2 regions of the Lysinibacillus sp. NPDC059133 genome follow, and region 2 is predicted to be linked to the other one. Evidence: riboswitches for the same ligand, from Rfam matches in the RefSeq annotation. Region 2 holds a riboswitch; the other holds the start of a gene.

Region 1 (6,953 bases), on a different contig from region 2:
GAAATATGAATGTATTCGATTGGTCAAGGTGTCTCGATCCGTACTCTTCGCTATTATGATGAAATGAATTTGTTAAAGCCATCTTACATTTCGGAAACTGGACGTAGATTTTATGAAAATGAAGATATAATTACACTGCAAAAAATAACGGGATTAAAAACGTTAGGATTTTCATTAAAAGATATCCAAGAGCTAATGAGGCAATCGCAATGGGACATAACAGAGTCTTTAAAGTACCAAAAGGGGGAAATGCTCCGTAAATTGGTGGAAATTAAAAAGAATATTGAACTACTTGAATACACAATTTCGTTGACTCAATCAAATCAGGTAATCGAACCAGAGATATTTATTGCATTAATTCAAAATAATTTACATATGGAATCTCAGCAGCGATGGTTAAAGGGTTATTTACCAATTGAAATTGTAGATGAGAGTTATGATGTATCAAATGGTCACAACGTTCGTTATGATGCACACTTAATAAACATTATAAATCAATTAAAAATAGCTTATAAGAACCAATTTACGGATATCGAAGTACATACTATTCTCGAAGAACTTTTTTCTCAATTACCACAATTATTTAATTGGTTACTAACAGAACCAAAACTTATGGAGATACAGTTGGATAGCATGTTATTTTCGTCACCATTTAGTAAACAAGAAGAAAAATGGCTAATTGAAAAAATAGAGACCATGCTAAAGGAGCATAAAACAAAATGAACATACTATTATGGGGATTCATTGGGTTTACTCTTTTATATGAGCCAATTATAGGTTATTGGTTATATCAAAGATTTAAAATACGTGTTCCGACTAATCCCGCAAGCAGGATACACTATTATAAGATTGTTATGCTAGGTTTGTGGTTACCAACACTTATTATTTTAATAGTAGTGGCAAATTCTGAACTTACTTTAGAAGAACTACGCGTAATAATGCCGAGTATTAACACAAAAGCATTAGGACCAATTGCTACATATATTGTCATAGGGGTAGCTCTATTATGTACTATATTGCTTTTATATTACGCGATTGGATATTTTATAAGTGATAATGTTAAAAATAAGATGATATTAATGAAACAAAAACAAATGAAGCAAATAGCGTTTACTGAGTTACTACCTGTTACAAAGAAAGACAAAGTCATTTGGAATCAAGTAGCATGGACAGCAGGGGTCACAGAAGAAATTATTTATCGTGGATTCCTTATATTTGCATTTAACATACTATTTCCAGAATGGTCAATTTGGTTCGTTCTATTGTGTACTTCAATAATTTTTGGTCTTGCGCATACATATCAGAGTTTATCTGGTGTCATTCGGACAACCATTCTTGGCTTTGTGTTCGGGATGCTTGCAGTCGCATTGAACTCCATTATACCTCTAATACTTCTTCATGCTTTGATTGATTATGTTGGAAAATTAGGAGATGAGAATGAAAAGGATTAAAATAACATATTATTTTCTTTCTGACTATTCATTGCAACGCTCTTTTTGCTAGGTAATAAAACTTTATTTACATGAAAAATATTCGAATTTAAACATAAGCTATGTTATTGATTTTTCCTCTTCAATTGAACACAACAAAAAAGAGGAACGGTGAACCAACCGTCCCTCTTTTTATTAAATACGGCTCGATAAGATCCGTCAGTTAAATTAAATTTTTGAAGTTTAAGCGTTTATTCAATGCATACATAATCGGTGCACCGACCGCTAAGACAACAAATTCACCTGCAGCAACAGTTAACCATGTCCAGAAGAATGGTAATTCTAATGCTAAGTTCAATTCAAAAGCAATGATGAACATTGTGCATGTAAATAACAATGTATTGATGACTAAACGGGCCCAAACATTTTTGACAAATTTACAAATAAGAATGAACAATCCAAGGGTAATCATCGAATGGCCTACACCGAAAACTAAATCGTAGATGCCGAGTGGTGAAAAGAGGTTAGAGATAAATACACCAATAATGATCCCGACGGCAAAGCGCGGATTAAATGCAACTAAATGGTTAAACATTTCAGATATTCGGAACTGCACCTCTGTAAAGCCAAATGGTGCGACTAGTAATGTAATAGCAATGTAGAGCGCTGCAATAATGCCACTCGTTGCTAAAAATTTTATTTTCATATTGATTTCTCCTTAGTTTTTTTACGTGGGATGGTTACGAACCACGTGAAGCAAATGCAATCATATCAATGTTCATGCTTATTTGTAAATAGCGTTGAGTAAAAAAAGCGCAGAAATTCATAGTACTAACGGTAATATTTAGCTCTTGTTCGTTGCTCATTAATTAGATAGGTGTGTGTTTGACCAGGATTCGAATTTTGAATCCATAAGAAGAGGGCTTGTACACTTGCTTCTTTACATATGGAATGAAATTGGACTATAGATGAGAAACAACCACTAAGGAGAGTCCAGCCATATCAAAAAAGAACTGTTCTAAGCAGTTCTTTTAACAAGTGTAGTTATCAGTAGTTTTTTAAAACGCTAAATGCTTGAGCAAATTTTTGGGCAAAGGTTAATGGAGGCTCTATTGATTGAAAATGGACGTACAAAATAGTTGGGTCCGTATATATCCAATGATTATGAATAGCACTTATAATTAAATTATTTTCTGCAAGTACTTTAACAAATGGCTGTAATTCTTCTTGGAGTACTACAACTTCACCTAAGTTAAGTGCATTTCCATATATATCAAGCGATTCGAATGTTATCCCAGCATGAAGTGCACTACGACTTGGGCGACCTTGAATTTTCACATGAAGATTTCGATGAAGTTTTACTGAGCATACGCCATGTTCCACAGAAGCTTTTCCGTTGGCAATCTGTGCAAATTTCGTACACATATTTTGAAAGCTTTGCATTTTAGACACCTCTACTTTTTATATTAATAATGAGGATGTCTTGGCGTGAAAGTAGTACATATAACGGGTTTCTGATTTGAAATTACTCATCTAAAATATTTTTAATTTCTTCTATTTCCAAAATTAAATCGTCTACTTGTTGCTTGAATTCATCTGTATATTCTAATTCCTCATCCAATTCTTTTGTATACTCTAAGGCATTTAAGGCAAAATCCAAAGCAAATGCAAATAGACTGTCACATAGATTAGAAATGATTGTGTCAATATCCCCAACATTTGCATTTTGATTCTCTTGTGAATAAGAAGGTTGATTTGAATTGGTTTCATTATTGTTCATGATATTCCTCCTTTTTGAGAACAGCACTAGTCTCATTTGCATCATATGCTTTAAATGTAAAAAAGGAGACTGAAATGGAATATTGTTGTAGAAAAATTTAGTCGCATCTAACCAGATGTGGCTTTTTACTATGCATGATTGAACGGAGCATTTTGGTTATTGACAAATTAATTAATCAATAATATCGTTTATTTATTAATTGATTAATTAATTAATAAACGAAATGTTTGGAGGTCTAACATGTTAAGAGTAGAAAATTTGGTTAAAAGTTATCAAAATGGTCGTGAATTGCTTTATGCATTAGATTCAGTTTCATTGTCAATTGATGATGGGGAATTCGTTGTCATTTTAGGCCCTTCTGGATCCGGTAAATCTACGCTTCTTAATGTAATTTCAGGTTTAGAGCAGCCAGATTCAGGGAGTGTTACTTATGATGACTATGAGATTTGTGGGTTAAATCAGAAAGAACTAACGTTGTTTAGACGTGATAAAACAGCTTTTATCTTTCAAGCATATTATTTACTCCCATTTTTAAATGTAGAATCTAACATTAAAATGGGTGCTGATTTAAAAGGGAACAAAAATATTACTGAAATAATGGATGGTTTAGGACTTCGAGGATTAGAAAAACGTCTTCCTTATGAACTTTCAGGGGGACAACAACAACGAGTGTCTATAGCCCGTGCATTAGCGAAAAAACCGGATTTTTTGTTTTGTGATGAGCCTACTGGAGCATTAGATGAAGAAACGAGCAAACAAATCTTAACTTATTTGAAGCAACTTCAAAAACAATTGAAATTTACAATTATTATGGTAACTCACAATGTTAGTATTGCTCAAATCGCAACAAAAATTATTAAAATGGGTAACGGAAGAATCGTAGAAGTATCTAGCAATGCTGATCCAAGAGATGTTAATGAAATTACATGGTGAGAAAGGGAGTACATTTGATGAGAGTAAAAAAACAGTTTCCGCTCGTAATGGTTGTTGCCTGTGCAGTATTTATTTGTACGTTACTGGTTTTCTATCTTCAAAACATAGACTCCATAAAGAAGGTACAAGAACATCAACATCAGCAGGACTTTGCGCTTATTCTACAAGGAGGGGATATAACGGACCTTTCAAATAAGTATTCTTTTACGTATGATCCTGTAACATATAAAGTCATTTATGATGAAAAAAATATATATCGTGTTATGCGAAATACGCGCAACATTGATATTCCAATATACTTGGAAGGCGTTGCTCCAAAAAGAACAACTGAAATTGCAATAGATAAAAATTATTCACAGGAGAATAAATTAGCACTAGGAGATACAGTTACTATTAGCAATACAACATATTCAATTAGTGGAGTTTTTACTTTACCTGACGCAATTTCACCGCTGGTAGCTAATAATGGTGTTGGCTACAAACCTACTACTCAAGCATTAATACTATGTAGTGAAGAAGTTTACTCAAATTGGGATGAGCAGGAAAAAACAAGTTATTCGGGCCGTTTTTTTGAAAGTGTATCTGAGGAACAGAAACAACTCCTTCTAGAAAAAATGCTTATGGATTCAAATATAAAGTCCGTGTTGAAGAAAGAGGATAATCCACAAATACTTTCTACATTAATCGCAAAAGAAAAAATGTTTAAAATCTGTCTTATTAGCGCTTTAAGTTTCTTCGGTTTAACTGTAATGGTTTTGCTTGTTACTATCATTATCCAAAATATAAATGAAGCAAAATCAAATATGGGTGTTTTAAAAGCACTTGGCTACTCTAAGCTACAAATTGCTAAAAGATATTTCCTAATTGGACCTTTCTTGTTTATAGGCGCAGTTGTAGGATATTTAGTTTCCTATGCAGTTAGCCCTCTGTTCATTAATAGAATGAATGCTACATTTCTCGTGCCAAATGTTTCACTAAATTTTGATCTTGTACAATTCATACTGTTTATAACAATCCCCGCGCTGTTTTTCTCTATAATGGCTTTTGGGATTGCCGTATTTACCTTGCGTAAACCGCCATTAGAAATGATTCATAATGCAGAATCAGTAAAATTAAATTTTCTTGTTAAGCGAATTAGGAAAAACAGATCAACTAATCCTTTTAAGAAAGCGGTCTTTAAAGCAATCGTATTAAATAATTTTCTGTTAGTCTTTTTGGCGTTGCTGACAGGATTCATGGCTAGCGCTAATTTACAGATTGCTTTTTCTTTGCAGGCAATGTCTGATAAGGTATCCTCTTTAACACTTAAAGGTTCCGAATATAAAAGTAATGTTCGATTTATTGAGGCGAAGGAAATGAAACTTTTAGACTCTGAAACACCTTATTTTTCAGAAGACTGTAAAATAGAATTTCCGAATGGTGATGTATTAAATAACGGCCAATTTATGGCATTATTTAGTAGTCGTTCTCTTTTTAAACTTTATAGTGTTCAGAAACAGAAGAATATAGATATTTCAAAGCAGGAAGGCCTTGTGGTGAATGATTGGATGCGCAAGAAATATGATTTGACGATTGGTGACGCTGCGAAAATTCATATAAATAATGTTACGTATCAGTTACCTATAACAGCTTTTGAGCAATCGGTGTATGGGGAAGTAGTTTACAGTAATATGGATGTTGCAATCAATACTGGCCTTTTAGAAAAAGAAGGATATAATGGTGTATTTACTAAAGACATTGTCGAGTTTGACAACAAGCAGCATATGTTTGTTTCAAAATTTGAAGATGTATTATATTCAAACTCTCAGCAAAAAGGAACGTATTTTGCACTATCCTTTTTATTTATCACAATTGGCTTAGCTTTAAGTATTTTAACGATTAGTATTGTAATGAAAATCATTATTTCCTCTAATCGTAAGTACTTGGCTATGATGAAAGCATTTGGATATACAAATGCAGAATGCAATCGGATCGTATTGTCAGGCTTTCGAATAATTGCCTACATCGGATTTATAATTGGCACACTCTATGCTATTGTTTTAACTAAATTTTTATTTGATTTATTGGCTAAAGCATCAACTGTAGCAATACCAATGACACCAGATAGCAAGGTAATAACAATTTCTCTCGTGATCTTTGCTGTTTCATACGAGGTCATTATGTTACTCTATAAAAAAAGCATGAATGCAGTAACTTTGCAGGAGGTTATGATGAAATGAATAAACGCCGCGAACAGAAGGAAGTTAGACGAGAGCAAATTCTAAACGCGGGCTTGGATTTGTTTATTAGAAACGGTTATCAAGGAACTACAACAAAAGAGATTGGTGACTCAGTTGGAATAAGCCAAGGATTACTGTTTCATTATTTCGGTTCTAAAGAAGAGGTATACCTTGAACTTTTAAATCGAGCTAAAACTAGTATGTCTGTTATTGGTATTTCTGAAGGGGAATTTGCACAACCGTTAGAGTATTTAAATGGAATAGTTACTTCAATACTTGATTCCTTTAAAACTCACCCATTATCGCCAAAATTATTAATGTTAGTTGCGCAAACGCAAATAGCAAGTAACTTACCAGATACTATAAAACAAGTTGCTAAGGATCTTGCAGCATCTGAGGGATTTGAAAGTTTAGTAAAAGAGGGTCAAGTTAAGGGAGTAATACGAGGTGGTGATCCTAAAGCACTCGCAGGTTGTTTTTATTCAGCCATTCAAGGTGTTGCTCAAACGTACGTATGCTTCCCAGATATCCCGTTACCACAAAGTAGTTGGTTAGTTGATATTTTGAAAAAGTAAGAGCGCATTATACCTG
Region 2 (6,953 bases):
AATGTAACCCTACAACGAGCCCCTTTTCATTCATTCCATCAAGTCTTCCAATTATTTGCTGACTAAAGCCTACGCTAACATAGCCATCTGTAGGATTCATCCATACAAGCCTTGCATCGTACATTTCCGGACTAAAATCATAATTGCGTACATAATAGCCATCATTTACTAATGTAGTACACCCCATTTGTGGAAATGCTACATCATATCCACTAAAAAGTTTAATAGTATTATCTATTTCCATATCTAATCCTTCTGCCAAGCCGATTAATTCTTGAAAAAGATTCGGTGAAACTTTTTTTACTATTTCCTTCGCCTTTTGTACATTTGAGTTAACATTCAATTTCCCTAGCTGTTCCAATTGTTCAAAGATCGGTAATGACCTTAATTCTCTACCTTGCTCCAAGCCAAATTGATAATAATTTCCTTTCAATTCTACTATTCTTACAACTAACTCTTCATCATTTTTATACATTTTTCGTTTCCCCCCTCTTCCCAAATTGTGTGACCGGCAATAATAAGTCGAGATTAGTAAAATCATTCCCTCGATACCATTCTAGTATGGAACCTGTAGGAACCCAGTTATTTTCATTTGCATAGTTTATTAATTTGCAATAACCATCTTGAATTTTTGTGATTGAATCATTAAAGGACATAGCAATGTATATACAAGCTGGCATATGTTCTAAAAAATCTGTTTCAATTAGCTTGTTTGGGTGTATGTCTAAAGGTATTCCGAAGCCAAATTGGACTTTAATCACGTCTTTTCCAGATATATATTTTAAATAGCAATTTTTTATTTGAATATTTAATTGCTCAAGTTCTTTAGCTTTCTTATTAACAATTTCTCTGAATTCACCAATTTCGGATTCAGCAAAAAACCAAATAATTTTTTCTGCGCTTTTCTCTAATAGATAGATATTTTTGCTAGTATTTTCACTTTCTAAGTAGCGTAAACTTACATTTAAAATATCTAGCCTTCCCTTTATCATCTGAATCCAATTATCCATCATCTTTTGTCTTGTTATTTCATCGCTTTCCTCTAAATACGCTTGAATATTTTTTATTGGTATATCTGCCAAACGTAAACTTGAGATTAATTTAGCTACTTCAACTTGATCTTCAGAATAAACTCGATACCCACTAATGTCTCTACTGACTGAACGAAGTAAATTTTGTGACTCATAATATCTTAATGCGCTTTTGGAAATACCAGTTCTTTCGGCGAAATCCTGTATTGTCATCAACTTACTCAACCATTACACCTCCTTTAATTCAATGATACATCTTAAAGTTACTTTAAGGTCAAGAGGGAAATTCAAAAATAATTAGCTTGCTATTCATACAAGCCTCATCTCAAATTTATGACATCCGCCGGAAACTTTAGGCTAACAAATGTCTTTTGCACGAAAGCGAAGCGGCAGTAGCAGATGTTTTTTGTGCGAAAGCGAAGCGTCAGCAAAAGGGTTTTATCTGCGCGAAAGCGAAGCGGTAGCGGCAACAACACGATGTTGGTCACTCAGTTGTTTGCAGATTCCGCATCGCTACGAGCACCCTTGCACTTGGCTAGTCACTACTTCTATCTTCGCGGTTCAGCTATATATTCTATAGATTACATTCATGCTGCGCGCATCAAAAAAGTATAGGCCAAATTAGCCTATACTTTCACACCTTCCTAAGTTAAGAACTTTTCCCTTTCGATTTGAAGGTTTTACAGCACATATCTGATGGAAGCCTAATAAATAATGATAAAACCATACAATTTTTCCTGTAATGGCACACTATACACCTCTTTTATTCCCCCAAACAAGAGCATGCACCTGTGGCAGTACTTTGACATCTCTGAATTCCTCATCCTTCATCACTTTATCAATCAGCGCATGATATTTATCTAATAAATGTAGTATTAAACGTGAATTGTCAATCGTCGTAAGATCATCATTACCGACTTGGAGATAAAAAGGAATCTTTGGATACCGATGGTGAATTTGTTTAGCATACTCGTAATCCGCTTGATTAAAAACGACTATTTTGAGGGATATATGGTGATTACTGTTTCGATTTTTAAGTTTTTCGAAGAAATCAGAGAGCACCGAATAGTCTGTTGTCATACCAGAGCTAGGTGGCTTTGGTGAGATTGTCAGTTCATCTATCTCATACATCCATTTTTGCCACCTACTTCCTTGTGTTTCCACCCCGACCTTTATGTCATTTTCTTTTAAAATTGCAATGAACTCCTCCAAATTTCGGATAAGTGCAGGATTGCCACCTGAAATCGTGACAAATGAAAAGCCACTGCCTCCAAGACGTTTCAACTCCGACCAAATCTCTTCCGCTGTCATTTGGACAATAAGATGCTTTCCGCTGCCATCCCACGTAAACGATGAATCACACCAAGAACAGGAATAATCACAGCCAGCAGTTCTCACAAACATGGTCTTTTGGCCAACTACCATTCCCTCACCTTGAATCGTCGGTCCAAAAATCTCGATAACAGGTATCTTACTCAACTTCCATCCACTCCCGTCTCGCTTCTGCATAGCTTGTCGGAGTTTCATATAGCCGGATAAACTCTACACGAGCACCGTTATATCTTTGTTCATCAAGCAAGGCCTCAGCCAACTTTTCGTAAATCCAAACAACAATGTTCTCTGCCGTCGTATTCATGGGTGGAAGCGTTTCATTTAAATAACGGTGATCCAAATGAATCTCTATTTTTTCTTTCCAAATTCCTTTTATATCGCCAAAATCAATCATCAAACCGCGTTCATCTGTGTATCCACTTAGTCCTAAAACTACGCGATACGTATGACCGTGCAGGTTTTTACATTTCCCCTCATAATTATGTAGATGATGAGCAGCATCGAAGGTAAATTCTTTGCTTACGAGAACACGTTTTGTATGATAGTTCAATTGATTTCTTTGAATATCTACATCTATTTTTTGGAGCTTATCGACGATTCTAAAATCTGACATGCCTTAAGACTCCTTCCTGTAACTCAAATACTCATCAAGCCCTTTTTTTCGAAGATGACATGCCGGGCATTCACCACAGCCATCTGCTATTACACCGTTATAGCAAGTCAACGTTTTTTCCCGAACAAATTCAAGTGCTCCAAACTGATCAGCAAGCTCCCATGTCTGTGCCTTATTCAGCCACATCAAAGGTGTATCAATCATAAAGGAATCATCCATCGATAAATTTAACGTTACATTTAAGGATTTAATAAAAACATCTCGGCAATCCGGATATCCGCTAAAATCTGTTTCACAAACGCCAGTTACAATATGCTTAGCTCCTACTTGGCTCGCTAAAACGCCCGCAAATGAAAGAAAGAGAAGATTTCGGCCAGGTACAAAAGTCGATGGAAGCTCACCATTTTCTCCGTCTTCTACCTTTATGTCTTGTCGTGTCAATGCATTCGGAGCAAGCTGATTCAGGAGTGACATATCAAGAATATGATGCTTGACACCGAGCTCCTCTGCTATCATCTTCGCACATTCAATTTCAAAACGATGCCTTTGACCATAATCAAAAGTTACTGCCTCAACTTCTTTAAAACGTTCTTTTGCCCAGAACAAACAGGTTGTACTGTCCTGACCTCCACTAAATACAACAATTGCTTTTCCCTGCATCATCTATAAAAACTCCCTTTTATCGAAAAAACAGCACTCTAAGAAAAAGTGCTGCTTCTTCTTAGTTTTTTTTAGAGGGTAGCTAAATACCTCTTTCTTGATTGAACTATTCAATTCCTCATTGATCGATAATCAATTTTTTCTGGATTAAGATCGTGGTACGACATATGAATATTGTGTACTTTAAGGCGTCAGTCCTTCTTAATGGCTTCGGCCAGACATAGAAAAACCTCCTTGTAAAATGTTTCCCAACACTTTTCAAGAGAGGCATCACCAATCGTTCTATTAAAACATAAGTAAAAACATAAAAAAAAGCCACGTCCGATATGGACATGGCATATTGTCATGTTTCCATAGTTTTTTATAGAGGGTATCAGCTATGAACCTCTCCCGTTCTAGTCCGGGCATTCTTTTCTTCAATATAATACAAAAAATAGTACAATACGTCAAATGGATTTTTTTTATAAAATCTTCCCATAAATGCTTCTCTGGAAAAACCACTGTTATACTGCCCAATCCGGACGAATTACTTGCATTGCAAAGCGAGTTCTTGGTCGAAAACTAGTTGTTCCGTCGAAAGGAATAACGCAAAGTCAACTTTAATAACCAACATTTATTGGTTTATTCATCACGATCAAGTGCCTCTTTCACAAATGTAGGAAGTGCGAATGCACCAACGTGTAAATCTGTATTGTAATAGTTCGTTTTTAGAGCAAATTTGTCCCAAGCATCTACTTGAATATCTTTAATTGGATGTAATACTTTTGAAGCAAATCCGAATAGCCAGTGTCCCGATGGATATGTTGGCATATGGAATTGATATACGCTTGCGATTGGGAAAATATCTTTAATTTTTTTATGTGCTTTACGCATGTTTTCTGCATACTCCACGAAGTATGGTGATTCGTGTTGGTTAATTAAAATCCCTTTTTCGTTTAATACACGGTAACATTCTTTATAGAAAGCTGTTGTAAATAAACCTTCACCGACTGAAATTGGATCAGTAGAATCTACTAATATTAAATCGAATGATTGATCAACTGCGTTTTGAACGTAAGCTAAGCCATCATCGAAAATCATTTCCATACGTGGATCCTCTTCGACACCAGCAGCTGTAATTGGAAGGTATTTCTGGCTTAAACGGAATACTAACTCATCGATTTCAACCATTACTACTTTTTCTACTGATTTGTAACGTAGTACTTCACGAGCCGTACCACCATCACCACCACCAATAATTAATACCTTTTTTATATCTGGGTTAGTAGCGAATGCTGGGTGCGTAATCATATCGTGATAAACGAACTCATCTTTTTCATTGACCATCATCAATCCATCTAAAGTGAAGAAAGTACCAAACTCTTCACTTTTATAAAAATCGATTTTTTGGAACGGAGATTGTTCACTATGAATTTCTTCGTTGTATCCGATTGAAAATTTACAGTGATTGCTCCATTGTTCTGTATACCATTTCATTAAATCACGTCCTCTAATACTTCTTGTTTCACTAGAATTGTATCAATTTCTTGTTCTGCGAATTGGCGAATTTTATCTGCCATTCCACGAGGTACTTCAAATGATTCTGTCTTTTTTGCTTGCAGTTTTTGTTCTAAATATTCTGCTGCTTTCCAAGGACTTACTGAGTCGCCACAAGTGTAAACATCAACAGAAGCAAATCCATATTCTGGCCAAGTATGAATTGTTAAATGTGATTCAGCAATAATGACTGCACCCGAAACACCATATGGGTTGAAATGATGGAAGCAAGATTCTACAATTGTTGCCCCAGAATAGTCTGCGGCTTCATTCATAAATTGCTCGATTAAAGCATTTTGCTCAATAATTTCACTTGGGCAACCATAAAATTCGATTAATACGTGTCTTCCTAATGTTGATAATTCAATGCTCATTTATCTATCTCCCTTACGACTGTTATATAATTTTCTTCTTTAGTTTCATTCAAAACATTCCTAAAATTAAGAAAATAGAAGTTATATAATTCTACTACTTCCTCTGAAATAACTTCTCCGGGGATCACTAGTGGTATTCCCGGTGGATAAATCATTAATGAATCTGCACTAATTCGACCTACCGCATCAAAAATTAAAATTGTTTCTGTTTCTGCATTACACGCCTGTTGTGGTGTCATTGCTAATCTATTTATTTGATTCGCTGTCACATAAGCTGACTGAATCGCATCTTTTTTAGCGTGATTACGTTCTATATCTTTTAACGCATGTACTAATTTACCGATTGTTTCATTCGTATCAACATGACTAATGACTGCCATTATGACATATCCTTCGGCAAGTTCTAGTTGAATTCCATACTGTTGTTTCAATATTGTGTAAACTTCGAAACCGGTTAAACCGATATCGTTCACACGAATAACAAGTTTCGTCCAATCATAGGATTGATTGAAATTTCGTTGTACGTTTTCAGCTACTAGTACTTCATAGCGTGAATTATTTTCTATTTCTTCAATTGCCGCATCAACAATTGACTTTAAATGGCTATAACGTTGCTGTCCATACACCGCTAATTCCCTTCGTGCTACATCTAACGAACTCATTAATAAATAATTTGCACTCGTCGTTTGAAGCATATTTAATACTTTTTGCAAGTGCTTCGAATCGATTCGTTTTTCTTGTAGTAAAAGAAGCGAACTTTGCGTTAATGAACCCCCAGTTTTATGCATACTCATCGTTACTGCATCTGCACCAGCACTAATCGCATCGTTTGCATTAGGTAAAAATGTTAAATGAGCTCCGTGTGCACTATCAACAATAACTGTTACATTTTGTTCATGTGCGAGTTTACAAATTTCTTGCAGTTGATTCATCGAACCAAAATAGGTTGGATATGTCACAAGTAAAGTTTTCGCTTGTGGATTTTCTGCAAGCGCCGATTTTACATTTTCAACTGAAATTCCGTGTGCAATACCAAAATGTTGATCCACTTCAGGTTGAATAAATACTGGTTTTGCTCCACTTAATATAATGCCGTTCATAACTGATTTATGGCAGTTACGAGGAACGATCAATGTATCTCCTTGTTTACATGTCGCTAAAATCATCGCCAGAATGCCTACAGTAGTTCCATTTACTAAAAAGTAAGCGTAGTCTACATTAAATGCTTGTGCAGCTAATTGCTGAGCTTCTTTAATAACCGATTCCGGATGACTTAATAAATCAAGCTCTTTCATCGAGTTTACGTCCATTCTTAATGTCATTTCTCCAAGCGTCCATTTTAATGGGTTTTCATGTAGCCCCATTTTATGTCCAGGTACATCAAACGGCGTAACTTCTTGTTTAGCG

Evidence for each region. Region 2 has a riboswitch for preQ1 ahead of queC (7-cyano-7-deazaguanine synthase QueC). Riboswitches for the same ligand answer to the same signal wherever they lie in the genome.
Region 1: linked by a shared signal. The riboswitch ahead of ACFXN8_RS13535 (QueT transporter family protein) and the one ahead of queC (7-cyano-7-deazaguanine synthase QueC) in region 2 are both predicted to bind preQ1.

The regions. Positions count from the first base shown of each region.
Region 1 covers NZ_JBHZDH010000022.1:61,708-68,660, forward strand. Annotated here, with positions in the region: gene ACFXN8_RS13525 (MerR family transcriptional regulator) at 10-723, shown strand; gene ACFXN8_RS13530 (CPBP family intramembrane glutamic endopeptidase) at 720-1,451, shown strand; gene ACFXN8_RS13535 (QueT transporter family protein) at 1,654-2,136, opposite strand; PreQ1 riboswitch class I at 2,143-2,187, opposite strand; gene ACFXN8_RS13540 (DUF1259 domain-containing protein) at 2,478-2,873, opposite strand; gene ACFXN8_RS13545 (hypothetical protein) at 2,956-3,210, opposite strand; gene ACFXN8_RS13550 (ABC transporter ATP-binding protein) at 3,451-4,143, shown strand; gene ACFXN8_RS13555 (FtsX-like permease family protein) at 4,161-6,362, shown strand; gene ACFXN8_RS13560 (TetR/AcrR family transcriptional regulator) at 6,359-6,937, shown strand.
Region 2 covers NZ_JBHZDH010000026.1:11,767-18,719, reverse strand. Annotated here, with positions in the region: gene ACFXN8_RS14645 (C45 family autoproteolytic acyltransferase/hydrolase) at 1-475, opposite strand, end outside; gene ACFXN8_RS14640 (helix-turn-helix domain-containing protein) at 468-1,256, opposite strand; gene queE (7-carboxy-7-deazaguanine synthase QueE) at 1,782-2,510, opposite strand; gene queD (6-carboxytetrahydropterin synthase QueD) at 2,503-2,976, opposite strand; gene queC (7-cyano-7-deazaguanine synthase QueC) at 2,980-3,639, opposite strand; PreQ1 riboswitch class I at 3,984-4,030, opposite strand; gene speE (polyamine aminopropyltransferase) at 4,258-5,112, opposite strand; gene speD (adenosylmethionine decarboxylase) at 5,112-5,546, opposite strand; gene ACFXN8_RS14610 (aminotransferase class I/II-fold pyridoxal phosphate-dependent enzyme) at 5,543-6,953, opposite strand, start outside.